4 regions of the Variovorax restrictus genome follow, and region 4 is predicted to be linked to each of the others. Evidence: predicted binding sites of a transcription regulator. Region 4 holds the regulator's gene; each other region holds the start of a gene.

Region 1 (7,142 bases), on a different contig from region 4:
GCCAATGCCGGCGTTGAGGCCGGCCTGCGAGACGAAGGTGAGCGAGCTGCGATGCAGCGAGCCGCCGTATGAACCGAACATGGGCCGGTAGTGCACCGGCTGCGGCGTGGGGATCGACGCATTCGGGTCGCCCATGGCCGCCATCGCGATGGTGCCGCCCTTGATGATGGTGAAGGGCTTCACGCCGAAGAAGGCCGGCTTCCACACCACCAGGTCGGCCCACTTGCCGACCTCGATGCTGCCCACTTCGTGCGCGATACCGTGCGCGATGGCCGGGTTGATCGTGTACTTCGACACATAGCGCTTGGCGCGGAAGTTGTCGTTGCGCGCGTTGTCTTCCGGCAGCTTGCCACGCTGGCCCTTCATCTTGTGCGCCGTCTGCCACGTGCGGATGATCACTTCGCCGACGCGGCCCATGGCCTGTGAGTCGGAGCTGAACATGCTGATGGCGCCCAGGTCGTGCAGGATGTCTTCCGCCGCGATGGTCTCCTTGCGAATGCGCGACTCGGCAAAGGCCAGGTCTTCCGCGATGCCGGCGTCCAGGTGATGGCACACCATGAGCATGTCGACGTGCTCGTCCAGCGTGTTCACGGTGTAGGGCATCGTCGGGTTGGTCGACGAGGGCAGAAAGTTGTCCTCGCCCACCACGCGCAGGATGTCCGGTGCATGGCCGCCACCAGCGCCTTCGGTGTGGAAGGCGCAGATGCCGCGGCCCTTGACGGCCGCGATGGTGTTCTCGACGAAGCCCGATTCGTTGAGCGTGTCGGAGTGGATCGCCACCTGCGTGTCGGTGGCGTCTGCCACGTCCAGGCAGTTGCTGATGGCGGCGGGCGTGGTGCCCCAGTCTTCGTGCAGCTTGAGGCCGATCACGCCGGCGTCGATCTGCTCGTGCAGCGCGGCCGGCAGGCTGGCGTTGCCCTTGCCGAGAAAGCCCAGGTTCATCGGGAAGGCGTCGGCCGCCTGCAGCATGCGCTCGATGTGCCAGGGGCCGGGCGTGCAGGTGGTGGCGAAGGTGCCGGTGGCCGGGCCGGTGCCGCCGCCGAGCATCGTGGTCACGCCGGAGGTCAGCGCCTCTTCGATCTGCTGCGGCGCGATGAAGTGGATGTGGCTGTCGATGCCACCGGCCGTGACGATGTTGCCTTCGCAGCTGATCACCTCGGTGCCCGGGCCGATGACGATGTCGACGCCCGGCTGCACGTCGGGGTTGCCGGCCTTGCCGATCGCGACGATGCGTCCGTCCTTCAGGCCGATGTCGGCCTTCACGATGCCCCAGTGGTCGAGGATCAGCGCATTGGTCATCACCGTGTCGACGGCGCCTTCGCTGCGCATCCGCTGCGACTGCGCCATGCCGTCGCGGATCGTCTTGCCGCCGCCGAACTTCACCTCTTCGCCGTAGCCGCCGGCGCGCAACGTGTAGTCGGCCTCGACCTCGATCACGAGGTCGGTGTCGGCCAGCCGCACGCGGTCGCCCACGGTGGGGCCGAAGATTTCCGCGTAGGCGCGGCGTCCAATCGTTGCCATCAGAGTTTTCCTTGCACCAGGCCGCGAAAGCCGTAGACCACGCGGTCGCCGGCGAAGTCGCACAGTTCGACCGTGCGTTGCTGGCCCGGCTCGAAGCGCACCGCCGTGCCCGACGCGATGTTCAGCCGCATGCCGCGTGCGGCTTCGCGGTCGAAGCCCAGCGCACCGTTGGTTTCGGCGAAGTGGTAGTGCGAGCCGACCTGGATCGGACGGTCGGCCGTGTTCTGCACGACCATCGTGAGCGTGCGGCGGCCGGGGTTGAGGGTGTGCTCGCCCTCGTCGGTGAAGAGTTCGCCGGGGATCATGCGATGAGCCTCAGGCCAGTGGCATGAGCAGGGCCGCGCCGAACAGCGCGACGGCCGCACCGGCCACACGCGGCAGCCAAGCGCTGCGCTGGCGCAGCGCCCAGCCGACTGCGATGCCTGCAGCGTGCAGCAGCGCGGTGGCGAGCACCATGCCGCCGATCGCCAAACCGGCCCCGTGATCGCCCGCCAATTCGTAGCCATGCGCCACGCCATGGAACACGGCGAAGGCGCCGACCACCGCTGCGGCGACCGGGCCGGGCAGGCGCAGCCGCGTGACGACCAGCAGGCCGATCACCAGCAGCGATGCGGCGATCATCGGTTCGACCGCCGGCACCTGCACGCCCGCCAGGCCGACGAGCGCGCCGACCAGCAGCATCGCCGCGAAGCCGACGGGTGCCCACAGCACGTCACGGGCGCCGCGCGCGATCAATGCGCTCCACAGGCCGACCGCGACCATCGCAGCCAGGTGGTCCATGCCGGTGAAGGGGTGCAGGAAGCCCTGCACAAAGCCGATGTCGTGGTGCGCCGCGCCATCCGCGCCGACGTGGGCCGAGGCCAGCAGCGGCAAGGCGCCGAGGGTGGCCGCAGCCAGGGAGGGCAGCAGGGCTGCGAAAGAGGAACGCGTCAGGCGCATGAGAATCTCCGCTCGGGGGAAAGAGAAAAAAGGGATCAGACGATCGGCTGGTGCACCGTGACCAGCTTGGTGCCGTCGGGGAAGGTGGCCTCGACCTGGATGTCCGGGATCATCTCGGGCACGCCGTCCATCACGTCGGCGCGCGTGAGCACGCTGCGGCCGTCGCTCATCAACGCGGCCACGCTCTTGCCGTCGCGGGCGCCTTCCATCACGGCGGCGGAAATCAACGCCACGGCTTCGGGGTAGTTGAGCTTCAGCCCACGGGCCTGGCGGCGCTCGGCCAGCAGCGCCGCCGTGAAGATCAACAGCTTGTCTTTTTCGCGAGGTGTGAGTTCCATGGGCGGTCGGGGTGCGGGCGTGATGGCAAGAGAGGGCCCGATTATGGGCAGCCGTCCCGCCGATGCAACACTCGTGCCGTGGCACAGAACCTGCACCGAAACGGTGTGAACGACACCGCGATGCCTCCCCCTTCCGACGACGCGCCGCAACGCATCGTCAAGGTCCGGCGCGACTACAACAGCTGGGTGGCGCGCGAGACGCTGGAAGACTACGCGCTGCGCTACACGCCGCAGCGCTTTCGCACCATGTCGGAATGGCGGGTGGCCAACACAGCCTTCGGCGGCGCCGCGTCCTTTCTGATCCTCGAGGCGGTGGGCGCCACGCTGCTGGTGCAGTACGGCTTCGTCAACGCCTTCTGGGCGGTGCTGGTCACCGGCTTGATCATCTTCCTGGCCGGTCTGCCCATCAGCACCTACGCCGCGCGCTATGGCGTCGACATGGACCTGCTCACCCGCGGCGCCGGCTTCGGCTACATCGGCTCGACGCTCACCTCGCTCATCTACGCGTCCTTCACCTTCATCTTCTTCGCGCTCGAGGCGGCCGTGATGGCCTATGCGCTCGAACTCGCACTGGGTATACCCCCCGCCTGGGGCTACCTGGTCTGTGCGCTCGTGGTGATTCCGCTGGTGACCCATGGCGTCTCGGCCATCAGTCGGCTTCAGATGTGGACCCAGCCCGTGTGGCTGCTCATGCTGGTCGTGCCCTTCATCTATGTGCTGGTGCGCGATCCTGGGGCGTTTTCGGGGCTGACGCACTACGCTGGCGCCGCAGGGCGCGCCATCGGCTTCGATCTGCACTTGTTTGGTGCCGCCTTGACGGTCGGCATCGCCCTCATCACCCAGCTCGGCGAGCAGGCCGACTACCTGCGCTTCATGCCCGTGCAGACACCGGCCAACCGCAGGCGCTGGTGGGGTGGGGTGCTGATGGGCGGCCCGGGCTGGGTCGTGATGGGTGTGCTCAAGATGGTGGGCGGGATGATGCTGGCCTACCTCGCCATCGGCCACATGGTGCCGCCCGAACGCGCGGTCGATCCGAACCAGATGTACCTGGCGGCTTTCGAGTACGTCTTCCCGGACTACGGCTGGGCGGTCGCGGCCACGGCGATCTTCGTCGTGATCTCGCAGCTGAAGATCAACGTGACCAATGCCTACGCCGGCTCGCTGGCCTGGAGCAACTTCTTCTCGCGCGTCACGCACAGCCACCCGGGCCGCGTGGTGTGGGTGGTGTTCAACGCGCTCATCGCCTTCATGCTGATGGAAATGAACGTGTTCGAGGCGCTGGGCGACGTGCTGGGCCTCTACGCCAACATCGCCATCGCCTGGATGATGGCGGTGGTGGCCGACCTGGTCATCAACAAGCCGCTGGGCCTGTCGCCGCCGGGCATCGAGTTCAAGCGCGCGCACTTGTGGGACATCAACCCGGTCGGCGTGGGCGCGATGGCGCTGGCCTCGGTGCTGTCGATCACGGCACACCTCGGGGTCTTCGGGCCGCTGCCGCAGGCCTTCTCTGCGCTCATCGCCATGGGCACCGCGCTGGTGGCCGCGCCGATCATCGCCTGGGCCACGCGCGGCAAGTACTACCTGGCGCGCGGCCCGGTGCAGCGCACGGCAGACGCCGGCGCGAAAGGCATCCACTGGATCCAGTTCGAGCCCGACGCCGGCCCGTACCAGCGCCTGCGCGTGCAGCGCTGCGTGATCTGCGAGCGCGAGTACGAAGGCCCCGACATGGCGCATTGCCCCGCCTACCAGGGCGCGATCTGCTCGCTGTGCTGCACGCTCGACGCGCGCTGCGGCGACCTCTGCAAGCCGCAGGCGAGCCTGTCGGTGCAGTGGTCGGGGGCGCTGCGCTGGCTGCTGCCGCGGCGCGTGTGGCCGTACCTCGACACCGGGCTCGGCCACTTCCTGCTGCTCACGCTGGTCATCGTGCCGCTGCTGGCTACGGTCTTCGGCGTGCTCTACCAGCAGGAGCTCCGCGCGCTCGGCGAAAGCGCGTTGGGTCTGATGCCCGCCGGCGATGCCGCCACTGCGGTGATGAAGGCGCAGCACGCGTCGCTCAAGTCCGGCTTCCTGAAAAGCTACATGGCGTTGCTCCTCATCGCGGGCATTGTGGCCTGGTGGCTGGTGCTGGCGCACCAGAGCCGCAAGGTGGCGCAGGAAGAATCGAACCGGCAGACGCGGCTGCTCATGCGCGAGATCGAGTTGCACAAGGAAACCGACCGTGCGCTGCAGGCCGCCAAGCAGAGCGCAGACATCGCACGCGAGCAGGCCGACCATGCCAACCAGGCCAAGAGCCGCTACATCAGCGCCATCAGCCACGAGCTGCGCACGCCGCTCAATTCCATCCTCGGCTACGCGCAGCTGATGGGCGAAGACGCGACCGTGCCGCCGCACCGCCAGCAGGCGGTTGCCGTGATCAAGCGCGGCGGCGAACACCTGCTGTCGCTCATCGAAGGCACGCTCGACATCGCCCACATCGAGGCCGGCAAGCTCACGCTGCATGCGCGGCCGATGCCCTTCGCTGCGGCGATGCGCGAACTGGCCGACATGTTCGAGCTGCAGGCGGCCGAGAAGGGACTGGCCTTCCATTTTGACGCGGCGGGCAACGTGCCCGAGGTGGTGCGCGCCGACGAGAAGCGGGTTCGGCAGATCCTGATCAACCTGCTGGGCAACGCCATCAAGTTCACCCGTGCAGGCGAAGTCACGCTGCGGCTGCGCTATGCGCGCGAGTTCGCGACGCTCGACATCGACGACACCGGCCCCGGCATGTCGGCCGACGAGATCGACCGCATCTTCGAGCCCTTCGCGCGGGGCGAGGCCGCGGGCGTGAGCGCGCGTGCCGCTGCGCCCGGTGCCGGGCTGGGCCTGACCATCGCCAAGATGCTGACCGACCTGATGGGCGGCGAGATGTCGGTGCGGAGCACGCCTGGTCAAGGCTCGGTGTTTCGCGTGCGACTTTTCCTGCCGCGGGTGCACGAGGCCGCGCTGGCCGGCCGTGCCGCAGCGGCGCCTGCGGTGGCGGCACGCCCGCGCCGCGGCTACCAGGGGCCGCGCCTGCGCGTGCTGGTGGTCGACAACGAGGAGGCCGACCGCGAGCTGTTGGTCGACGTGCTGGCGCCGATCGGCTTCGAGCTGCGCACCGCAGCCAGCGGCCACGATGCGCTGGACCTCATCGCCGCTGGCTTCCGGCCCGACGCAATGTTCGTCGACCTCGCGATGCCGGGCATCGACGGCTGGGAGACCATCCGCCGTGCGCGCGGCTTCGATGCGTCGATGGCGCCGCGCTGCGTCGCCATCGTCTCGGCCAACGCCTTCGACAAGCGGCTGGAGAACGACGTGGGCATCGCGCCGGAGGACTTCTTCGTCAAGCCCGTGCGACACAGCGAACTGCTCGACTGGCTGGAGCGCCAATTGCCGATTCGCTGGACCGACACCGCTGCTGCGCCGACCGCGGCACCCGTTGTGGCGGCTACGCTTGTGCGCCCGTCGCTCACGCATCTGCGCGCGCTGCAGGAAGCCGTCGGACTGGGTTACTTTCGCGGCATCATGAATCAGCTCGATGCCATCGACGCTGCGCAACCCGAATGCGCCGCCTGGACCGCTGCCCAGCGCGCGCTGGCGCGCCAGTTCCGCTTCGAGGCGATGGATTGCTCGGCATGAACGCCGCCCGGCCGCCCGAAGGCGTTCAGCACCGCAGCGCGAAGCGCGGAGGTTTCCAATGAACGCTTCCACACCACCGACCCGCGATTTCGCCCGCAACGCCGACCTGGTGTTGATCGTCGACGATGTGCCCGACAACCTGGCGGTGCTCCACGACGCGCTCGACGAATCCGGCTACACCGTGCTGGTCGCCACCAGCGGCGAGGCCGCGCTGGCCCGCGCCGCGCAGGCCCGGCCCGACATCGTGCTGCTCGACGCGATGATGCCGGGCATGGACGGCTTCGAGGTGGCGCGCCGCCTGAAGGCCGATGCCGCCACCGCGCACATCCCGATCGTCTTCATGACCGGCCTCACCGAGACCGAGCACTTGGTCGCCGCGCTGGAGGCCGGCGGCGTCGACTACGTCACCAAGCCGATCAAGCCGAAGGAAGTGCTCGCGCGCATGAACGTGCACCTGCAGGGCGCCCGCCGCGCGCGGCAGGAGGCGCAGCAGGCCGGCCAGGCGCGCAACGCGCTCGACGCCTTCGGCTACGCCAGCATCACCGTGCGCCTGCCCGAGGGTCGCATCATCTGGCAGACCGCGCTGGCGCGCGAGATGCTGCAGCGCTACTGCGACACCGTGGCGCCCGCCACGCCGCCGGCCGTGCTCGACTGGCTGCACCGCCACCTGCCCGACGTGCAGCGCGC
Region 2 (7,142 bases), on a different contig from region 4:
TACTTCGTAGTCGGGGTCGCCGACCTGCGCCAGCGTCTGGATGGCGCTGTCGCGCGACTGGCCACTCAGACGGTTCTCGCCGGCCACCACGAGCATATGGCGGCAGCGACCGCTGCGCACCAGCTCGCGCGCCAGCATGAGCATCGCCGCGCCCGTCGCGCCGCCCAGCTGCAGGCTGTGCGCGTAGGCCGGATCGAGCGAGAAGCGCTCGCAGAACAACGTGGAGAGCATCAGGTGCGGCAGCGTGGTCGCATAGCCGCACAGCACGCCGTCGATGTCCGCGCGCTTCAGGCCGGCGTTTTGCAAGGCCTGCTGCGCGGCTTGCGCCATCAGATCGAGCGCGCCCTGCCCTTCGTGGCGACCGAAGGCGGTGCCGCCGACGCCAGTGATCCACGCGGTGGTGGGTTGCGCCGCCATCAGTGCACCCGCCCGCGTCGCGTGACGGCCGCGGCACCGCCGGTGTGGGCCGCACGGCTCCACAGCACCTCGCAGGTCGCGGCCTCGCGCCGCAGCGCCTGCGCCAGCTCGGCTTCGCGCGAGCTGATGCGATCGTTGAGCGCCGCGATGCTGATGGCTGCGACCGGCCGGCCGTCGGCCCCGAGGATCGGCACCGCGATGCCGCCCATGCGCTCGATCACCACGTCGAGCAGCACCGCGTAGCCACGCTCGCGCGCCTCGCGGGCATGGTCTTCGAGCAGTTGCGCGGTGATGCGCGGATAGCGCTGCAGCTGCGGCGCGATCACCGCCAGCGCGGCCTGCCGTTCGGCCTCGGGCATCCAGGCCAGCAGCGCCAGGCTGCCGGCGCCCACGCCCAGCGGGCGGCGGCTGCCGATGGCGAGGTAGTTCGCGCGGATCGGGTAGCGGCCCTCTTCCACGTCGACGCAGAGCGATTCGATGCCGCTCGGGATCGAGAGGATCACGCTGTCCTCGAACTGGCCGGTGAGCCGCAGCAGCGCGGGCCGCACCAGCGGGCGCGGGTCGAAGCGGGCCAGCGCGGCGGCGCCCAGCACCAGCAGCTCGGCGCCGAGGCTGTAGTGCTTGCTCTGCGGGTCGCGCACGACGAAGCCATCGTGCATCAGCACCTCGATCACGCGCAGCACCGTCGTCTTGTCGAGGCCGGTGGCGACGGCGATGTCGGTCAGGCGGGTGACGCCGGGGTCGGACAGCGCGCGCAGGATGCGACAGGCGCGCTCGACCGACGACGTGGGCTCCACGGCCCGCTGGGCAAGCATGGAGGCAGGGGTGCGCATTCTTCCAGGCATGTTGTCTCTTGTTTCGTTCCGCGGAACACCGCGGAGCCGTGTGCCATTGAACGCGGCGCGCCTTTCACCCGTCAAGCAAAGCTGAAAAAGTTTCTACAGGCGAAACTTTTCAAGGGAAAACCCGGGTCGCCGCCCTACGGCTCACGGAACGCGGTGGTGCCAGTAGCGCTGCCGTGCCTCGCGTTCGCAGCGCACCGCCTGCGGCGCATCGCTCGACCATCGGGCTGCGCCGCAATGCGGGCTGTCGATGACGGCCGTGCCCTTTGCCTCGTAGGCCTCGCGCACCGGCGGCGCCGGGTGGCCAAAGCGGTTGCGGTACCCGGCCTGCACCAGCGCCAGCCGCGGCCGGACCGCATCGAGCAACGACGGGCTCGACGAGGTCTTGCTGCCGTGGTGCGGGACCAGGAGCACGTCGGCGCGCAGGGCACCGTCGGCGCTACGGGCGACGAGCGCGGCCTCCTGCGCGCGCTCGATGTCGCCGGCCAGCAGCGCCGTCGCCCGCCCGTTGCCGATGCGCAGCACGCAGGAAACGGTGTTGGCCTTGGCCGATGCGACGTCGTAGTCCGCCGCCACCGGGTGCAGCACCTCGATCTCGACACCGTCCCAGCTCCAGCGCTGGCCGGCGATGCAGCGCTGCACCGGACGGAGCGCCTGCAGCGGATGGCCCGCCTCGATCGAACTGAGCAGCGCGGCCTGTGGCTGCATGGCCAGCACCGCCGCAGCGCCGCCGGTGTGGTCGCTGTCGCGGTGGCTCAGCACGACGGTGTCGAGGCGCTCGCCCAGTGCGCGCAGCAGCGGCACCAGCACGCGGTGGCCGGCATCGCTCTCCAGGCTGTAGCGGGGGCCGGCGTCATACAGCAGCGTGTGGCTGGCGGTGCGCACCAGCACCGCATTGCCCTGGCCGATATCGGCAGCCAGCAGCTCGAACTCACCGACAGGCGGGCGTGGCGCTTGCCATAGAACCACGGGCAACAACAGCGGCAGGCCCAGCACGCGCATCGACCACGGCAGCCGCATCGCCAGCAGCACACCGCCCGCCACGCCACCGACCGCCGCCCACAACGGCGGTGCCGCCGTCGACACGGTCGCGAACGGCCACGCCGCGAGCCACTGCAGCCACCACGACAGGCCCTGCACCGCCCACGCCGCCGCATCCCAGGCCCACGGCAGCAACGCGCCGAGCATGGCCAGCGGCGTGACGACCAGCGTGACCCAGGGGATGGCCAGCGCATTGGCGATCAGCCCGACCACCGACACCTGCTGAAACAGCAGCAGGGTCAGCGGCGTGAGCGCCAGCGTGACGACGGCCTGCTCGCGCGCCAGCCGGCCGAGGCGGCGGCGAAAGGTGAGCGGCTGGCCGGCCTCGGCCATGGCATCGGTCGCGAACAGCGCCGCGACCGCGACGAAGCTGAGCCAGAAGCCGGCCTGCATCAAGGACCAGGGGTCGACCGCGACGACCACCGCACAAGCCAGCAGCCAGACGCAGGGCCAGGGCCAGCGACGCCCGGCGATGCGCAGCAACGCGACGGTCGCGAGCATCCACACCGTGCGCTGCGAAGGCACGCCCCAGCCGCTGAAAAGCGCGTACAGCGCCGCCAACATCACCCCGCCTGCCAGCGCGGCCTGCTGGGCGGGCCAGAACAACATCAGCCGCGTGCTGCGCCGCCACAGCGCGCCGACGAGCAGGGCCGCGAGCCACGCGAACATGGTGATGTGCACGCCCGATATCGCCATCAGATGGGCGACGCCTGTCGCGCGGTAGACGTCCCAGTCGGCGCGGTCGATGGCGCCCTGGTCGCCGGTCACCAGCGCGGCGATCACGCCGGCCAGGCGCCGGTCGGTCACGCGCTCGAAGACCGCGTCGCGCACCGCTTCGCGGGCGCGCTCGATCGGTCGCTGCCAGGTGACGGCGACGCGTTCCGGCGGCGCATCGCGGGCGCCGGTGCGCACGTAGCCGGTCGCCTGCACGCCCTGCTCCCACAGCTGCAGCTCTTGATCAAACCCATGCGGGTTGAGGTTGCCGTGCGGCGCCTTGAGGCGGACGGTCAAGCGCCAGAGTTCGCCGGCGTGCAGCGCGGCGGGGCGCCGCATCGGCGGCAGTGCGACCGCCTCCTCCGCACCCCGGCCCCACAGGCCGGTGCCCTCGGCGTACCAGCCCAGCGCGATGCGGCGCGGCACGCGTGGCGGCGCTGGCTCGCCGGCCGCGCCGCCGGCCCATTGCGCCGACTCGACATCCAACCGGAAGCGCGTGCCGCTCTCATCGTGCTGCGGCATCTGGGCGATCACGCCGGTCACCTGGAGGTCGCGGCCCTCGAGCGATGGGTCCAATGCCTCACTGGCATAGCGAGCCGCGCGCCACCCCGTGAAGCCGGCGCTGGCGAGCGCCGCGACCACCAGCAGCGCCGCCAGCGCGCCTCGACCGTGATGGCGCGTGCGCCACACGGCGTACAGCGCCAGGCTCGCCGTCCCGGCCAACATCCCATAGCGCCAAGCCGGCCACAGCGCCGCCTGCTGCAACTGCAAGGCGGCGCCCACGATCGCGCCGGCCATTGCCACGAAAGGCGCCCAGCCGCGCAACGCGTGCTGCGCCCTCAAGAAATCGCTCCCTGATCCATGCCACCGACCCTCCCCTACACGCTTTTCGTGGCGCGTTAATTGCTTCGCCGGTGGGCTAGTATGCGTCTCACCCGAGACCTGTCGCCGCTCCGAGAAAAACCGATGTCCATTCACGCCGCACTTCACCACGTCACCCACTACAAGTACGACCGTCCGGTGCAGCTCGGCCCGCAGGTGGTTCGCCTGCGCCCGGCGCCTCACTGCCGCAGCAACGTCATTTCGTACTCGCTGCGCATCGAGCCCGAGCAGCACTTCATCAACTGGCAGCAGGACCCGTTCGCGAACTACCAGGCCCGCCTGGTGTTCCCCGAGAAGACGCGCGAATTCAAAGTCACGGTCGACCTCGTGGTCGAGATGGCGGTCTACAACCCCTTCGACTTCTTCCTCGAGCCGCAGGCCGAGAACTTCCCCTTCAAGTACACGGCCGAGCAGGCCGACGAGCTCGCGCCCTACCTGGTGGTCGAACCGCCGACGCCGCTGGTGCAGGCCTACCTCGACAAGATCGACCGCACCGAGAAGCGCACCATCGACTTCCTGGTGGGCATCAACCAGCAGGTGCAGGGCGACGTCGACTACCTCATCCGCATGGAGCCCGGTGTGCAGACGCCGGAAGAAACGCTCACCAACGGCAGCGGCTCCTGCCGCGATTCGGGCTGGCTGCTGGTGCAACTGCTGCGCCACATGGGTCTTGCCGCGCGCTTCGTCTCGGGCTACCTGATTCAGCTCACGCCGGACGTGAAGGCACTCGACGGCCCGAGCGGCACGACGGTCGACTTCACCGACCTGCACGCCTGGTGCGAGGTCTACCTGCCCGGCGCCGGCTGGATCGGGCTGGATGCCACCTCGGGCCTGCTGGCCGGCGAAGGTCACATCCCGCTGGCCTGCACGCCTACGCCTTCGAGCGCCGCGCCGATCGAAGGCGTGGTCGACGACGCCGAGGTCGAGTTCGGCCACGAGATGGTCGTCACCCGCATCCACGAATCGCCACGCGTCACCAAGCCCTACACCGACGAGCAGTGGGCCGAGGTGCTGGCCCTGGGCGACGCCGTCGACAAGCGGCTGGCCGCCGGCGACGTGCGCCTGACGATGGGCGGCGAGCCGACCTACGTGGCCACCAGCGACCGCGACGCCGCCGAATGGAACACCGATGCGCTGGGCCCGACCAAGCGCGGCTACGCCACCGAACTCGTGCAGAAGCTGCGCGCCGAATACGGCAACGGCGGCTTCCTGCACTTCGGGCAGGGCAAGTGGTACCCGGGCGAGCAGCTGCCGCGCTGGGCGCTGTCGATCTTCTGGCGCGCCGACGGCCAGACCATCTGGCACAACCCCGAACTCTTCGCCGACGAGCGCGTGCCCACGCACTACACGAGCGAAGACGCGCGCCGCTTCACCACCGTGCTGGCGCATCGCCTCGGCCTGACCGAGCGCTACATCCAGCCCGGCTACGAAGACACGTACTACTACCTCTGGCGCGAGCGCCGCCTGCCGGTCAACGTCGACCCCTTCGACTCCAAGCTCGACGACGAGATGGAACGCGTGCGCCTGCGCCGCGTGTTCACGCAGAAGCTCGACGCCGTCATCGGCTACATGCTGCCGATCGAGCCGAGCAACGCCGACCGCGACGCGCCCGCGCTCGAAGGCCCAGGCTGGAAGACCGGCCCCTGGTTCCTGCGCGACGACCGCATGTACCTGATCCCCGGCGACTCGCCCATGGGCTACCGCCTGCCGCTCGACTCGCAGCCGTGGGCCAGCAAGGGCGACTACCCGTATCTCGTCGACCGCGACCCGACCGCGCCGTTGGGCGACCTGCCGAACTACGCCGACTACCGCACGCGCTACGCCGGCCTGCCGACCGGCCCGAAGGACGACCTGGGCGCCGTGCCCTACGCCTTCGGCACGCCGCCCCAGACGCCGGCCGCCCTGCGCATGCAGGGCCCCGGCACGGCGACGGCGACCAGCGCCCCGACAGGCCCGGGCGCAGCGTCAGCGGACGACACCGACCCCACCACGCCGCGCCAGCCGCGCCGCGGCGAGTCGGCCCACTGGATCACCCGTACCGCGCTGTGCGTCGAGGTGCGCGACCCGCGCCGCGCCAACGGGCCGGCGGCCGAGAAGGTCGGCAACTCGTCGGGCGTGCTCTACGTCTTCATGCCGCCGCTGCGCCGCCTGGAGGACTACCTCGACCTGGTCGCGGCCATCGAGGCCACCGCGCAACAGCTCGGCCTGCAGATCGTGATGGAAGGCTACCCGCCGCCGCGCGATCCGCGCCTGAAGATGCTGGCCGTCACGCCCGATCCGGGCGTCATCGAAGTCAACATCCACCCGGCCAACAACTGGAAGGAACTGGTCGCCCACACCGAGTTCCTGTACGACGCGGCCTTCGAGACGCGCCTGTCGGCTGAGAAGTTCATGACCGACGGCCGCCACACCGGCACCGGCGGCGGCAACCACTTCGTGATGGGTGGCGCCACGCCCAACGACAGCCCCTTCCTGCGCCGCCCCGAGCTGCTGGCCAGCCTGCTGCTGTACTGGCACAACCACCCGTCGCTGAGCTACCTGTTCTCGGGCATGTTCATCGGCCCGACGAGCCAGGCGCCCCGTGTCGACGAAGCCCGCAACGACCAGGTCTACGAGCTGGAGATCGCGCTCAAGGAGATCGCCAAGAACCGCGAGATCTACGGCGCCAACATGCCCGCCTGGCTGGTCGACCGCACGCTGCGCAACATCCTGGTCGACGTGACCGGCAACACGCACCGCAGCGAGTTCTGCATCGACAAGCTGTACTCGCCCGACTCGTCCACCGGACGCCTCGGCCTGCTGGAACTGCGCGCCTTCGAGATGCCACCGCACGCACGCATGAGCATCGCGCAACAGCTGCTGCTGCGCGCCTTCATCGCGCGCTTCTGGGACGAACCGTACAAGGCGCCAGCCACCCGCTGGGGCACCGAGCTGCACGACCGCTTCCTGCTGCCGACCTTCGTCAAGATGGACTTCGAGGACGTCATCAGCGAGATGCGCCAGGCCGGCTTCCCCTTCGACCCGAACTGGTTCGCGCCGCACCTCGAATTCCGCTTCCCGCTGGTCGGCCAGGTGCAGGCGATGGGCGTCGAACTGTCGCTGCGCAACGCGCTCGAACCGTGGCACGTGATGGGCGAGGAAGGCTCGGCCGGCGGCACGGTGCGCTATGTCGACTCGTCGCTCGAACGCATCGAGGTGCGCGTGACCGGCCTGAACGAAAGCCGTCACGTCATCACGGTCAACGGC
Region 3 (7,142 bases), on a different contig from region 4:
GGTAGAAGATGCGGTCCTTGATGGTGTCGGGCACGCCCGGTCCGTTGTCGATGACATGCAATTCCAGTGCCAGTCGATACCACTGCTTGTTGAAGATCACCTGGCGGGCAATGCGCGTCTTGAAGATGATGCGCGCATCGCCAGCTGCGCGGCGCTCGGCCAGGGCTTGCGCGGCGTTGTGTGCGATGTTGAGCGTGGCCTGGATGAGCTGTTCACGGTCGCCCCGGAACTCGGGAATCGACGGATCGAAGTCGCGGTCGATGTGCAGGTCGCGTGGAAACTCCGCGAGGATGACCGAACGCACCCGCTCGCAGACCTCGTGGATGTTCACATCGCCCACCACATGTGGGCGGCGGTGCGGCGCCAGCAGGCGATCGACCAGCGTCTGCAAGCGGTCGGCCTCGTGGATGATGACCTGGGTGTACTCGATGAGATCGCGCGACTCGACCTCCATCTGCAGCAGCTGCGCCGCACCGCGGATGCCACCCAGCGGGTTCTTGATCTCGTGCGCGAGGTTGCGGATCAGTTCCTTGTTGGCCTGCGCCTGGTCGAGCAAGCGCTCTTCGCGATCCTGCCGCACCTGCTGCTCGAGCGGCGACATCTCGACGATGAGTTCGCCCACCTTGTCGCTCTGCGCAAGCGTGACCTGCACCGGCATCAGGTCGTGGTTGACGCGCCGGAGCATCGCCTCGTAGCGCAGCGTGGCGAAGTCGTTGCTGCGCGCCCCGTCGATGGCTGTGCGCAAGACGTGCGGCTCATGGAAGCAGGCGCCGAACTGCGAGCCCTCGAGCGTGCGCCGCGAGGTGCCGAGCACGTCTTCAAGGGCGGCGTTGGCGAACAGCACGGCCCCGTCGGACTTGACCACCGCGATGAGCGTGGCGAGAAGGTCGAAGGGCTGGAAGCGCTTGGGGGAAGAATTGGTCTTGCCGAAGGCCATGTCAAGGATTCGACGGTGGCAGGCGACCCAGCTCACGGCGGATGCCGGCAATGTCGCTTTCGTTGCGAGCGATTTCCGCCTTCATCTCGCTCACGCGGTCGAGGTACTTCTGGTAGTTGCGCGACTCGGCGCCCTGCTTCTCCGGCTCGCCGTTGTTGTAGTCCTTGAGCAGCTCGGCCTGGCGGGCTTCCGCCTTGCGAAGTTCCGATTGCAGCACTGAGCGCGCCTCGCCGTCGCGTGCGCGCTGGTCGGCGCCCTCGACGCGGGGGCTACCAGCCGGCGCGCGCGCGGCGCTGCCACCCCCACTGCCGCCGCCGCTCGACACGCTACCGCCTGAACCCGCGGGGCGCGGCGTCTGGACCACCGTGACATTGCCACCCTCCATCACCTTGCAGCCACGCTTCTGCGCGTCGGCCGCGTTGTTGGTGTATTCGTTGCCACAACGCCAGACGCGCTCTTGCGCATGCGCCGGCAGCGAGGCCAGCGAAGCCAACGAGGCGATGAGGGACACGACAAGGGATGAAGTCTTCATGGTCCTGTGAGGAGATGTACGCAGACAGCGGATTCTCATGCAATTCGAGCGGCGTTCCGGCGCGCCGTTCCCCGCCAAAGAAAAAGGACGGCCGGAGCCGTCCTTTTTCGCACTGCGCCGAAGGCCCGAAGGCCTGCGATCACAGCGAGTAGTACATGTCGAATTCGACCGGGTGCGCCGCCATGCGCATGCGCGTGACTTCCTGCATCTTCAGCTCGATGTACGCATCGATGTACGAATCGGTGAACACGCCACCCTTGGTCAGGAAGGCGCGGTCCTTGTCCAGATGCTCCAGCGCCTGGTCGAGGCTGTGGCACACGGTCGGGATCAGCGCGTCTTCTTCCGGCGGGAGGTGGTACAGGTCCTTCGTCGCGGCTTCGCCCGGATCGATCTTGTTCTCGACGCCGTCGAGGCCGGCCATCAGCAGCGCGGCGAAACCGAGGTACGGGTTCATCAGCGGATCGGGGAAGCGCGCTTCGACGCGACGGCCCTTGGGGTTGGCCACGAACGGGATGCGGATCGAGGCCGAGCGGTTCTTGGCCGAGTAAGCCAGCTTCACCGGGGCTTCGAAGCCGGGCACCAGGCGCTTGTAGCTGTTGGTGCCGGGGTTCGTGATGGCGTTCAGGGCCCGGGCGTGCTTGATGATGCCGCCGATGTAGTGCAGCGCGAATTCCGACAGACCGGCGTAGCCGTCGCCGGCGAACAGGTTCTTGCCGTCCTTCCAGACCGACTGGTGCACGTGCATGCCGGAGCCGTTGTCGCCGACGATGGGCTTGGGCATGAAGGTGGCGGTCTTGCCGTAGGCGTGGGCCACGTTGTGGATCACGTACTTCTGCAGTTGGACCCAGTCGGCGCGCTGGATCAGCGTGCTGAACTTGGTGCCCAGTTCCATCTGGCCGGCGTTGGCCACTTCGTGGTGATGCACTTCGACCGGGATGCCCAGGGCTTCGAGCACCAGGCACATTTCCGAGCGCATGTCCTGGAAGCTGTCGACCGGGGGCACCGGGAAGTAGCCGCCCTTGACCGCCGGGCGGTGGCCCGTGTTGCCGTGCTCGTATTCCTTGTCGGTGTTCCACGAGGCTTCTTCGGAGTCGATCTTGACGAAGCAACCCGACATGTCGTTCTTCCAGCGGACGCTGTCGAACACGAAGAATTCGGGTTCCGGCCCGAAGTAGGCGGTGTCGCCCAGGCCGGAGGCCTTCATGTACGCCTCGGCGCGCTTGGCCAGCGAACGCGGGTCGCGCTCGTAGGCTTTGCCGTCGGCCGGGTCGATCACGTCGCAGGTCAGGATCAGCGTCGTCTCTTCGAAGAAGGGGTCGATGTTGGCGGTGTTCGGGTCGGGCATGAGCTGCATGTCCGAGGCTTCGATGCCCTTCCAGCCAGCGATGGAAGAACCGTCGAAGGCATGGCCGTCGGTGAACTTGCTTTCGTCGAAAGCAGACACCGGCACGGTCACGTGCTGTTCTTTACCGCGGGTGTCGGTGAAGCGGAAGTCGACGAACTTGACCTCGTTTTCCTTGACGAGCTTCAGTACATCGGCGACGGTCTTTGCCATCAATTTCTCCTGGTTGGATGAGTGGTTGGAAATACAACGATGAGGGAATGCAGTTTCTGTGCCATTGGCAGGTCGGCGTCCCCCGGGCACCGCCATCCTGCCAGATCACCAAAGGAAGGCATCGAATGCCCACTTTGGTGCATCTCGAACTAGCGCACCAGTTCGGGACCCAACCGCGCATTGAAGGTGCGCAACCCGGCCAGCAACTGCGCGTACGCGGAATCCAGAAGCGCCGGCGCACCCTTCACGCCGAGCTCGATATGACGCCCGTACTCGGGGTGGTCCACGCTGGGGAGGCTGAACACCTTGACGCCGGCATGCGTCGCCTCGATGGCCTCCATCAAGGGGGTGAGGGTGGCTTCCATGGCACCGAAGACGATCACCGACTTCTCACTGGACTGACCCTGGGTGAACAACGCGGTATAGCGGCTGTCGAGCACCGATTCGATCATCGGCCAGGCCATCACCGGAAAGCCCGGCACGAAATGCACATGGTCGACGCTGAACCCGGGGATCTTGTTGTAGGGGTTGCGGATGATTTCCGCCCCTTCGGGGAACACGCCCATGTTGAGCCGATGGATGTTGTCGGGTCGGTCGGGTTCGTAGGAGACGCCCTGCTCGCGCGCGGTGTCCTGCATGCGCTCGCGAATGAGCACCTCGGCCTCCGGATGCAGCACCAGCGGGCGACGCAGCGCCTTGGCCGCGCACTGACGCGTGTGGTCGTCGGGCGTGGCGCCGATGCCGCCGGTGGAGAACACGATGTCGCCCGACGCGAAGGCCCGGGTCAGTGCGGCCGTGATGCGCGTCGGCACGTCGCCGACGTACTCGGCCCAGCCCAACTGCAGCCCGCGTGCCGCGAGCAGCTCGATGACCTTGGGCATGTGCTTGTCGAGGCGCTTGCCGGAGAGGATTTCGTCACCGACGATGATCAGGCCGAATGCACGGGTCATGGGGATTCCAGAGGAGAAATGACGAGGGGCGCCGACGCCTCTGCGCGCTGCAGACGCAGTTGCCCGAGCGCATCGAGGCAGTAATGCGCGAACCAGAGCGCCGAGAAGGCGAAGACCAGCGTGTAGATCCAGATGGCCAGCGGCACCAGCACGAAGAAGGCCGCCGCGAACAGCAGGCCCGAGGCCCACACGATGCTCGGCGCCGCGCCCAGGTAGCCGCACAGCACGCCGATGGCCAGCAGCGGCAGGCGATGCTGGCGCAGCACGGCGGCGCGTTCCTCGGCGTCGGCATGCTCAGCCAGCGCATCGAAGCTCATCACGCGGTAGGTCAGCCAACCCCAGATCAGCGGCGGCAACACCAGCACCAGTGGGGGGATCAGCCAGAGCGGCATCGACACCAGAATGGCGACCAGCGCCAGCAGCGTGAGCCCGAGCGAGCGCAGAAGGCTGCCCGCGAAGGAAGCACCCTTCTTTTGCACCAGCGCGGGAAAGCGCCGCTCGCCGACGAGCCGCGTGAGCGCCGGCGACATCAGCCCGGCCACCACGACCAGCGACACGAGCACGATCACCGGCGTCGCGGCGAACACCACCACCAGCGGCGCGAGCAGCGACGGCACGTCGCTGGAGAACAGGCCGCCGATCCAGCTCCAGAAGCTCGACAGCAGCGGCCAGGCGTCGAGCGTCTGGCGCATCCAGGCCACGCTCGATGCCCAGTAGAAATAGCCGAAGCCCGCCGCCAGCACGGCGATCACGAGCAACGGCGCCAGCGACAGCACGATCACCCGGGGGCGCATGCAGTAGGCGGCGGCTCGCCAGAAGGAATCGAGAAGAAGGCGCATGGGGTGCCGAGGATAACGCCGCGCCGTGAAGACGCCGCGATGCAGGTGGCCGAAAGCCTCAGCCGCGCCCGACCATCCGGCGCAGCCCGCGCCACTGCTGCGACCAGAAGCCGCGCCCGTAGTCGCGCACGCGGCCCTGCGCGTCGGGTTCTACCTGGTCGCGGATGCCGGTGGCAGCGTAACGCGGCTCGAAATTCACGGTGCGGAAAATCATGTCCCACCACGGCAGCAGCACGCCGAAGTTGTGCCCACCCAGGGTCGATGGGCCGGCGGATTCATGCCCGATGCCGATGGCATGGTGCACCCGATGAAAGCGCGGGCTGACCCACAACCGCTCGCCGATCGCGCCGAAGCCGACGCGCAGGTTCGCATGCTGCAGGCTTTCGCTGAGCTGCGTGAACGCGACGATGGCGATGAACTGCCCCGGCGCGACGCCGATGAACTGCGCGACAAGCACGATGATCGTGTCGTGGAGGATGTCGTCGAGCAGGTGGTTGCGGTTGTCGCTCCACATCGTCATCTGGCGCTGCGAATGGTGCAGCGAATGCAGGCCCCACCACCAGTCGAAGCGGTGCTGGCCGCGATGGATCAGGTACTCGACGAAGTCGAGCACGATGAGATACATCACCAGGGCCACCCAGGGCACGTCGGTCACGCCGGGCCACAGCTCGTCGAGGTGCAGCGTGCCCCAGCCGGCGCCGCGCAGCAGGCCGAGCCCGTCGTCGAAGAGAGGCTGCAGCAAAAAGAACATGCCCAGGCGGAACAGGCCCAGGCGGTGGATCAGCGTGTAGAGAACGTCGGTGCGGATCGCGCGCCGGTCGACCACCGGCTCGGCCGGCCGCCAGCGCTGCAGCGGGCCGATCACGGCCAGCAGCACCGCGATCTGGATCAGGCCGACCAGCAGCCAGCCGGTGGCGTTGAAAGCGTCTTCGACATACCCCCCCAAGCCGATGCCATAGACCAGCGGTTGCACGACCGCCTCGAACAGCCACTGCTGGCAGTTCGAGAAGAGATCGGTGAACCATTCCATCGCTGCGCCGCCTCGGTGCTCAGGGGTGCGCCGCGATCCAGTCGCGGTAGGCGGGGTGCGCCCGCAGCGTCTCGAAGCAGAAGCCCTTGGCCTTCAGCCCGACGATCAGCGGCTCGAGCACGGCCGGTGCCCAGGGGTCCTTGCGTGACCAGATGCCCAGATGAGCCAGCAGGATGTCGCCCGGTTGGATCCGGTCGAGTGCCTGTTGCAGCAGCTTGTCGTTGGGGAAGGTCTCGCTGGGCAGCTCGTCGCCCAGGAAACCCGCGGGCGCCCAGCCGACATGCGCGAAGCCGCAGGCCTTGGCGGCCGCCAGCAGCTTGGGCGAGGTCTTGCCGCCCGGCGCGCGGAACAACGGCAGCGGCTTCTTGCCGGTGACGTGACCGATGCGGTCGCTGGCCTTCTGGAGGTTCTCGCAGTACTTGGCCGCGCTCCAGGTGAACTCCCGGCCGGCCAGGCCGCCGGCCGAGGGCCGCACGCGGAACTGCGGTTCGATGCCCTTCACGTCGCCGCGCCAGTAGACATGGTCGTAGGTGTGCGAGGCGAACTCGTGGCCCTCGGCCGCCCTCGCCTTCCACCACGGGGCCCAGTGGTTGTCCAGGCTGTCGCCGTCGGTCAACGTTCGCTCGGCCGCGCCGAAGAAGGTCACGCGCACGTCCTGGCGCTTGAGCACCTCGGCGATCAGCGGCGCGACACCCATGTGGCCGGTGTCGAAGGTCAGGTACAGAGGCTTCTCGCACTTCGCCTGCGCCATCGCGCTGCCCGCGAGGCAGAAAGCGAGCAGACCGACGACGAGGCGGCGGCGCGCCGGCCGTTCAGCGCTTGGCATGGTCCAGGGTCCACACGCCATGCGGTGAGCGCCCGACGTTCACCTGGCGCACCACCTTGCGGCTGGCCAGGTCGATCACGCTGAGCTTCTTGGCCCAGCGCGAGGTCACGTACAAGGTCTTGCCGTCGGCCGACAGGTCCATGCAGTCGGGGCCGCCCGGCACAGCGTAGGTCTCGATCACCTGCAGTGTCTTGAGGTCGATGCGGCTGATGGTGTTGGCCACGCGGTTGCTCAGGAACACGCTCTGCCCGTCACCTGCCGAACGGAACGCGTGCGCGCCCTTGCCGGTGACGATCTTGCCGACCGCCTTGGGCTGCGGGCCCGCCACGTCGAACACCTGCACGCCGTCGCTGCCGGTCAGGCCGACCAACAGGGTGCGGTCGCCGTGCACGCCGAAGACGTCGGCCGGCATCGGACCGGTGGCGATGCGCCAGCGGATGGTCTGGGTGGCCAGGTCGACGGCGATGAGTTCG
Region 4 (7,142 bases):
CGACCTATGAACGCGGCGTTCGGGCCGAGCCAGCCACCATGTCGAAGCGGAACAATCGGCATTCGATCGGCCCGTTCCACATCGGCACCCGGCGCGACTCCTTCAGGCGCATGCGCTTGGGCAACTGCAGGTCGGGCGTGAGCATCCACGCGGTCCAGCCGGCGTAATTCTTCTTCCAGTGGCTGGCCAGCTGGCTGAAGAACTCGCCGCCGTCTTCGGTGGCCGCCTGCTCGCGGGCACCGATGCGCGCCACGCCGCCGACCTCGATCCGCTCGCCATAGGGCGGGTTCAGCACGATCACGCCGCCGTGTGCCGCGCCTTCGGGCGGCATGCGCTGCAGCGCGTCGCCGCCGCGGAATTCGATGGCCGCGGCGACCCCGGCGCGTTCGGCGTTGCGCTCGGCGAAGTCGACCATGCGGTGCGACACGTCGCTGCCGAAGATGGCCGGCGCGGTACGGGCCGGCGCGTCCGCCGCCTCGTTCTGGATCGACTCCCACACGTGCGGCTGGAAGGGCAGCAGCTTCTCGAAGCCGAAGCGGCGCAGCGCACCGGCCGGGATGCCCAGGCCGATCTGCGCCGCCTCGATGGCGATGGTGCCGCTGCCGCAGCAGGGGTCGTACAGCGGCGCATCGGACACGGCGCCGGTCTCCGGGTTCCACCAGCCGCTGGCGGCCAGCATGGCCGCAGCCAGGGTTTCCTTCAGCGGCGCGTCGCCGGTGTCCTGGCGCCAGCCGCGCTTGAAGAGCGGCTCGCCCGAGGTGTCGATGTAGAGCGTGCAGGTGTCGGTGGTGAGGTGCGCGAACACGCGCACGTCGGGCCACTGCGTCTCGATGCTCGGCCGCACGCCGCCGGCCTTGGCGCGGAAACGGTCGGCGATGGCGTCCTTGATGCGCAGCGTGGCGAAGTTCAGGCTCTGCAGCGGGCTGTGCTGCGCCGTGGTCTCGATCTTGAAGGTCTGCTTCGGCGTGAACCAGATCTCCCACGCCACGCCGCTGGCGATGGCGTAGAGGTCGTTCTCGCTGCGGTACGGCGCGTGCGCCAGTTCGATCAGCACGCGCTGCGCGAGGCGGCTGTACAGGTTGAGCTTCATGGCGTCGCGCCACGAACCGCGCACGAAGACGCCGCCACGCGAGGCCATCAGGTCGTCGCCGGCCAGGCCGGTGAGGCCGTGCACTTCTTGCGCAAGAAAGTCCTCGACGCCGGCGGCGCAAGGCAGGAAAAGATGGAGCTGGTTCATGAACGGACTTGCTTACAGCGCCTTGCGCAGATTGGCCGGCGCGATGCGCAGCGCCTCGCGGTACTTGGCCACGGTGCGCCGGGCGCATTCGATGCCCTGCTCTTTCAGCATCTCGGAGATCTGGCTGTCCGACAGCGGCTTCTTGATGCTCTCGGAGCCGACGAACTGCTTGATGAGCGCGCGCACCGCAGTGCTGGACGCGTTGCCGCCGGTCTCGGTGCCCAGCGCGGAGCCGAAGAAGTACTTCAGCTCGACCGTGCCATAGGGCGTCGACATGTACTTCGCCGTGGTCACGCGGCTGATGGTGGATTCGTGCAGCCCGAGTTCGTCGGCGATCTCGCGCAGCACCAGCGGCCGCATGGCCAGCTCGCCGTGCACGAAGAAGCTCTTCTGCCGGTCGACGATGGCATTGCTCACGCGCAGGATGGTGTCGAAGCGCTGCTGGATGTTCTTGATGAACCAGCGCGCCTCCTGCAGACGCTGCGACAGCGCCTGGCTGCCCTCGCCCTTGTGCTGCTTGAGCGCGCCGGCGTAGATGTCGTGCACCCGCAGGCGCGGCATCACGTCGGGATTGAGCATCACGCGGAACTTGATGTTGGTGCCAGTGCCGATGCGCGTGACGATCACGTCGGGGATCACGACGTTGCGCTCCACGTCGACGAAGCGCCGACCCGGCTTGGGCTCGAGCGTGGCGATCAATTGCAGCGCGCTGCGCACCTCTTCCTCGTTGCTGCGGGTGAGCGTGGCCAGGCGCTTGAAGTCGCGCCGCGCGAGCAGCTCCATCGGCTGCTTGCAGATCGCGATGGCGGTCTTGCGAATCTGCGCCTCTTCGGCACTTTCGTTCGCACGGGCCAGCGCCTTCAGCTGGATGGCCAGGCATTCGCCGAGGTCGCGCGCGCCCACGCCGACCGGCTCCAGGCTCTGCAGCAGGCCGAGCGCCACCTGGAAGTGGTGCACCAGGCCGTCGAACTCGTCGTTGTCGTCGCCGGCCAGGCCCGAGGCCAGGGCGGGCAGCGACTCTTCGAGGTAGCCGTCGTCGTTGAGCGACTCGATCAGGAAGCGCAGCGCGGCCTGGTCGCTCTCGTTCAGGCGCAGGCTCAGCGCCTGGCGGTGCAGATGCGACTGCAGCGATTCCTGGCTGCGCGCCAGCTCGGTGGCGTCGGCGCGATCGTCGTCGCCCAGGTTGTTGGCGCGCGGAGGCGCGTCGCCGCCCCATTCGCTGTCGTCGGGCGCCATGTCGACGGTGCCGTCGCCTTCCCAGTCGGGCGTGGCTTCGGTCGCGTCGACCGCCGGGGTGTCGGCCTCGGTCGTGCTGGTGGTGCTGTCGCTGGTGGCGGCGGGCCCGGGCGAAAAGTCGTCGTCACGCGGTGGCGGTGCATCGGCGGCGTCGACGCCGAACTCCTCACGGGCGGCCTCTTCGGCGGTGCGCTCGAGAAACGGGTTCTCGTCGAGCATCTGCTCCACTTCCTGGCTCAGTTCGAGCGTGGACAGTTGCAGCAGCCGGATCGACTGCTGCAACTGGGGCGTGAGCGCGAGATGCTGCGAAACGCGCAGCGACAGGCCCTGCTTCATGGAGAGTTCCGTCCTCCCCTTACATGCGGAAGTGTTCGCCCAGGTACACGCGGCGTACCTCGGCGTTGTCGACGATCTCCGAAGGCGTGCCTTGTGCCAGCACTTGCCCGTCGCTGATGATGAACGCGTGATCGCAGATGCCCAGCGTCTCACGCACGTTGTGGTCGGTGATGAGCACGCCGATGCCGCGGCTCTTGAGGAAGCTGACGATGCGCTGGATCTCGATCACGGCGATCGGGTCGATGCCGGCGAAGGGCTCGTCCAGCAGGATGAAGCGCGGCTGCGTGGCCAGGGCGCGGGCGATCTCGACGCGGCGGCGTTCGCCGCCCGACAGCGCCAGCGCCGGCGAATCGCGCAGGTGCTCGACGCGCAGGTCCGACAGCAGCTCGTTCAGGCGATCGTCGGTGCGCTTCTTCGACAGCGGCACCATGCGGCCCTTGTCATCGGGCTCGCGCTGGAGCTCGAGCACCGCGCGCACGTTCTCTTGCACGCTCAGCTTGCGGAAGATCGAGGCCTCCTGCGGCAGGTAGCTCAGGCCCATGCGGGCGCGGCGGTGGATCGGCATGTGCGCGATCGGCTCGCCGTCGATGCTGATCTCGCCGGCGTCGGCCCGCACCAGGCCCACGATCATGTAGAACGAGGTCGTCTTGCCGGCGCCATTGGGCCCGAGCAGACCGACGACTTCGCCCTTCTGCACGTCGAGCGAGACGTTCTTGACGACTTGTCGGCTGCCGTAGCGCTTCTGCAGACCGCGCACCTGGAGCCGGCTGCCTTCGACCGCACCGGCACCGGCCGGGACGGCCTGCTTCGCCATGTCCACGCGGTCGTTCACGGGCGCGCTTCTCCGCCGAGCGTGGTGCTCGGGCGCAGGCCGCGGCCGGGTGCCGGCGCGGCGGGTGCACTCGGCTGGGCGGCATCCGCACCGGCTGACTTGGGCGTCAGGATGGCGCGCACACGGCTGCCCTTGTCGCCGGTCGCCACGCTGGCGCCCGGCGGCAGCGGCGCGCCATTCACGGTGAAGGTGTCGTTGCTCTGGTCGTAGACGATCAGGGCACCCGTTGTCTCGTCGTTGACCTTGGCGCCGATCAGCCGCCGCATGATGGCGCGGCGGATGAACTTGACGTTGTCAGCGCGGCTGTCGTACTCGATCACCTCCGACTCGCCCTCGGTCCATTCGTCGACGCCGGAGTCGCGCTTCTGCTTGTAGTAGGCCAGCTTGCCGGGCGCGGCGGTGACCACGCCGTACTGGTAGCCCTCCGGGTCCTGGCGCACGTCGATGCGCGCACCGCGGATGATGATGGTGCCCTTGGTCACCACCACGTTGCCGGTGAACACGCTGGTCTGCTTCAGGTCGTCGTAGCGCATGGCATCGGCCTCGATGTTCATGGGCTTGGTGCGGTCGGCCCTTTCGGCCAGCGCCGGCACGGTAGCGACGGCGAGCAGCAGCGCGGCAAAGCCGGCGCGCAGGAGGGAGGAGAAGGGAGTGTGGGATCGAAGTGTCATAAAGGCACGAAACTTGCTCGACGATTGTATGCGCCGGACCAGTGCATCCGGTCGCCCGGACGAAAAAGCCCGCCAAGGCGGGCTTTGAGAAGGTGGCACGGCCGGGTCGAACGGCCGCAGGCTCAGCCTTTTCGCGCTTCGGCGGTCAGCAGGCTGACCACCTCGAGGGCGCGGTCGAGCGAACCGGCGGTGTCGCCGTCCACGTACCAGCGGCCCGCCACACCCAGCGCCGGCACGCCGGCCACCTGGTAGTCGCTGGTGAGCTGGGTGGCGCGCTTGGCCTTGCCGGCCACCGAGAAGGACTTGAACAGGTCCGCGAACTTCTTGCCGTCCAGATCGGGCTGCTTCTCGGCCCAGGCCAGGATCGCGGCATCGCCGACCAGCGGCTGGCGCTGCTGGTGGATGGCCTGGAACAGCTTCATCTGGAAGGAGTCGACCTTGCCCATGGCTTCCAGCGTGTAGTAGAGGCGCTGCTTCGCTTCGGTGTCGTTGCCCACGAACGGCACCGGGATCCGCTTGAACACCACGTCGGCCGGCAGCTTCTTGACCCATGAGTCCAGGCGCGGCTCGAAGGCCGCGCAGTGCGGGCAGTTGTACGAGAAGAACTCGACCACTTCGACCTTGCCGGCAGGCGTGTCGACCGGCGCGCGCTTGCCCAGCACGATGTAGTCGGTGCCGGCCTTCGGCGTGCGGGCCTGGGCGTGCACGCCGGTGGCGGCGAGGGGGAGCAGCCCGAGGGAGGCAGCGGTCAGCGAAAAGTCACGGCGGTTCATGGTCATCAAAATTTCTCCTGTGCGGCTGACAGAGCCGGGCAGCGGCTGCGGAGTTCCCGCAGCCAGGGATGGGCGCCCGAGGACGCCGATTCGGTCACGCCCTGTGCGGCGCTCAGCGCTGGACGCGCACGAGGTTGGATTCGAGGCCGCCGCTGTCGAGCCGCGACTTCAGACGGTCGGCGTCGTCCTTCTTGTTGAAGGGGCCCGCGCGCACGCGGTAGACGGTGCGACCGGCCTGCTCGCGCTCGGTGACGCGCGCCTCGACGCCCATCAGCGACAGCTTGGCGCGTTGTGCCTCGGCATCGTCGTTGCTGCGGAAGGCCCCGGCCTGCACGAAGTACACGAAGGGGTCGGCGCCGTCGGCCGCGGCAGTGGTGGTGGCCGGCGCGGTGATGCCGGCACGCGCACGCGCCAGGTCGCCCAGCGGGTCGGACGACGCCGCCGGCACGCTGGTGTCGGGGCGGGCGCGGGCGGCCGAGGCGGCGGCGCTGCGCGCGTCGGGCGCGACCACGGCCGGCACCGGGCTGGCGGGCGCGGCCGGGTTCAGCGGGCCGACCGAGGCGGGCTGCTCGGGCGGGGTGCGCGCCGACGGCTTGCCGGCGAGCGGTGCGTTGGGGTTCCAGTCACGGTTCTTGCGGGCCTCGGCCTCGTCCTGCTCGGCGCCGCCGCGCTGGGTCTTGGTCATGAACGGAATCGGCACCTTGGTGACGTAGACCGCGATGCCGAGCGCCACGCCCAGGCCGAGGACGATGCCGATGATCAGGCCGATGACCGTGTTGCCGCGTTGTCTTGTTTTCATGGTGAGGGAAAGAAGGTCATCACATCTTGCGCGGCGCGCTCACGCCGAGGATCGCGAGGCCATTGTGCAGCACCTGCGCGGTGGCGGCGACCAGCGCCAGGCGCGCCTTTTTCACCGCCTCGTCGTCGACCAGGATGCGTTCGGCGTCGTAGTAGCTGTGGTAGCTGGCGGCCAGCTCGCGCAGGTAGAAGGTCACGTCGTGCGGCGCGAAATCCTTGGCGGCGGCGGTGAGCATCTCGGGGTACTTCGCCAGCATCAGCATCAGCGCCTGCGCGGCCGGGCTCTCGAGCGCCGACAGGTCGACCGCCTTCAGCGCGGCCTCGTCGCCACCCCAGGCCGTCAGCACCGAGCAGATGCGCGCATGCGCGTACTGCACGTAGTAGACCGGGTTGTCGTTGTTCTTCGCGACCGCCAAGTCGACGTCGAAGGTGTATTCGGTGTCGGGCTTGCGCGAGAGCAGAAAGAAACGGACCGCGTCGGTGCTGGTCCATTCGATCAGGTCGCGCAGCGTGACGTAGCTGCCGGCGCGTTTGCTGATCTTCACTTCCTCGCCGCCCTTGACCACCCGCACCATGGTGTGGAGCACGTAGTCGGGATACCCGGCCGGAATGCCGACGCCGGCGGCCTGCAGGCCGGCGCGCACACGGGCGATGGTGCCGTGGTGGTCGGTGCCCTGGATGTTCACCACCCGGTGGAAGCCGCGCTCCCACTTGGCGATGTGGTACGCCACATCGGGCACGAAATAGGTGTACGTGCCGTCCTGCTTGCGCATGACGCGGTCCTTGTCGTCGCCGTAGTCGGTCGACTTGAGCCACAGCGCGCCGTCCTGCTCGTAGGTCTTGCCAGCGTCCACGAGCTTCTGCACCGTCGCCGCCACGCGGCCGCTGGTGTACAGGCTCGACTCCAGGTAGTAGTTGTCGAATTTGACCTGGAAGGCCTTCAGGTCCAGGTCCTGCTCGCGGCGCAGGTAGGCCACGGCGAACTGGCGGATCGAGTCGATATCGTCCACGTCGCCGCTGGCGGTGTATTCGCGGTCGTCGGCGCTGACGGTCTTCTTGGCCTTGAAGTCTTCCGCAATGTCGGCGATGTAGTCGCCGTTGTACGCCGCGGCCTTCTCGCCGCTCGGCCATTGCGCGTCGCCCGGCTTGAAGCCTTGCAGCCGCAGCTGCGTGCTGCTAGCCAGCGTCTGGATCTGCACGCCGGCGTCGTTGTAATAGAACTCGCGGTAGACGTCGGCGCCCTGGGCCGCCAGCAGGTT

The links. Region 4 encodes sigma-54, which starts transcription at its own class of promoters, with help from an activator protein. Its sites were predicted from a motif close to TGGCANGNAANCTGCTTT; they were not measured.
Region 1: a site for sigma-54 is predicted at 2,860-2,877, ahead of ACSFA0_RS05660 (urease subunit gamma). Genes of this name have one in related genera too.
Region 2: a site for sigma-54 is predicted at 3,907-3,924, ahead of ACSFA0_RS11240 (transglutaminase family protein). Genes of this name have one in related genera too.
Region 3: a site for sigma-54 is predicted at 3,071-3,088, ahead of glnA (type I glutamate--ammonia ligase). Genes of this name have one in related genera too.

The regions. Positions count from the first base shown of each region.
Region 1 covers NZ_JBPJZH010000001.1:1,196,549-1,203,690, forward strand. Annotated here, with positions in the region: gene ureC (urease subunit alpha) at 1-1,521, opposite strand, end outside; gene ACSFA0_RS05650 (urease subunit beta) at 1,521-1,826, opposite strand; gene ACSFA0_RS05655 (HupE/UreJ family protein) at 1,837-2,460, opposite strand; gene ACSFA0_RS05660 (urease subunit gamma) at 2,496-2,798, opposite strand; gene ACSFA0_RS05665 (hybrid sensor histidine kinase/response regulator) at 2,919-6,455, shown strand; gene ACSFA0_RS05670 (response regulator) at 6,514-7,142, shown strand, end outside.
Region 2 covers NZ_JBPJZH010000001.1:2,385,383-2,392,524, reverse strand. Annotated here, with positions in the region: gene ACSFA0_RS11255 (thiolase family protein) at 1-417, opposite strand, end outside; gene ACSFA0_RS11250 (IclR family transcriptional regulator) at 417-1,262, opposite strand; gene ACSFA0_RS11245 (DNA internalization-related competence protein ComEC/Rec2) at 1,404-3,812, opposite strand; gene ACSFA0_RS11240 (transglutaminase family protein) at 3,981-7,142, shown strand, end outside.
Region 3 covers NZ_JBPJZH010000001.1:1,584,902-1,592,043, reverse strand. Annotated here, with positions in the region: gene glnL (nitrogen regulation protein NR(II)) at 1-937, opposite strand, end outside; gene ACSFA0_RS07460 (hypothetical protein) at 939-1,469, opposite strand; gene glnA (type I glutamate--ammonia ligase) at 1,609-3,024, opposite strand; gene ACSFA0_RS07450 (competence/damage-inducible protein A) at 3,174-3,974, opposite strand; gene ACSFA0_RS07445 (EI24 domain-containing protein) at 3,971-4,813, opposite strand; gene ACSFA0_RS07440 (sterol desaturase family protein) at 4,872-5,843, opposite strand; gene ACSFA0_RS07435 (polysaccharide deacetylase family protein) at 5,863-6,669, opposite strand; gene ACSFA0_RS07430 (YVTN family beta-propeller repeat protein) at 6,656-7,142, opposite strand, start outside.
Region 4 covers NZ_JBPJZH010000004.1:11,741-18,882, forward strand. Annotated here, with positions in the region: gene ACSFA0_RS21030 (THUMP domain-containing class I SAM-dependent RNA methyltransferase) at 5-1,237, opposite strand; gene ACSFA0_RS21035 (RNA polymerase factor sigma-54) at 1,250-2,809, opposite strand; gene lptB (LPS export ABC transporter ATP-binding protein) at 2,829-3,623, opposite strand; gene lptA (lipopolysaccharide transport periplasmic protein LptA) at 3,638-4,312, opposite strand; gene ACSFA0_RS21050 (thiol:disulfide interchange protein DsbA/DsbL) at 4,435-5,085, opposite strand; gene ACSFA0_RS21055 (SPOR domain-containing protein) at 5,198-5,884, opposite strand; gene argS (arginine--tRNA ligase) at 5,904-7,142, opposite strand, start outside.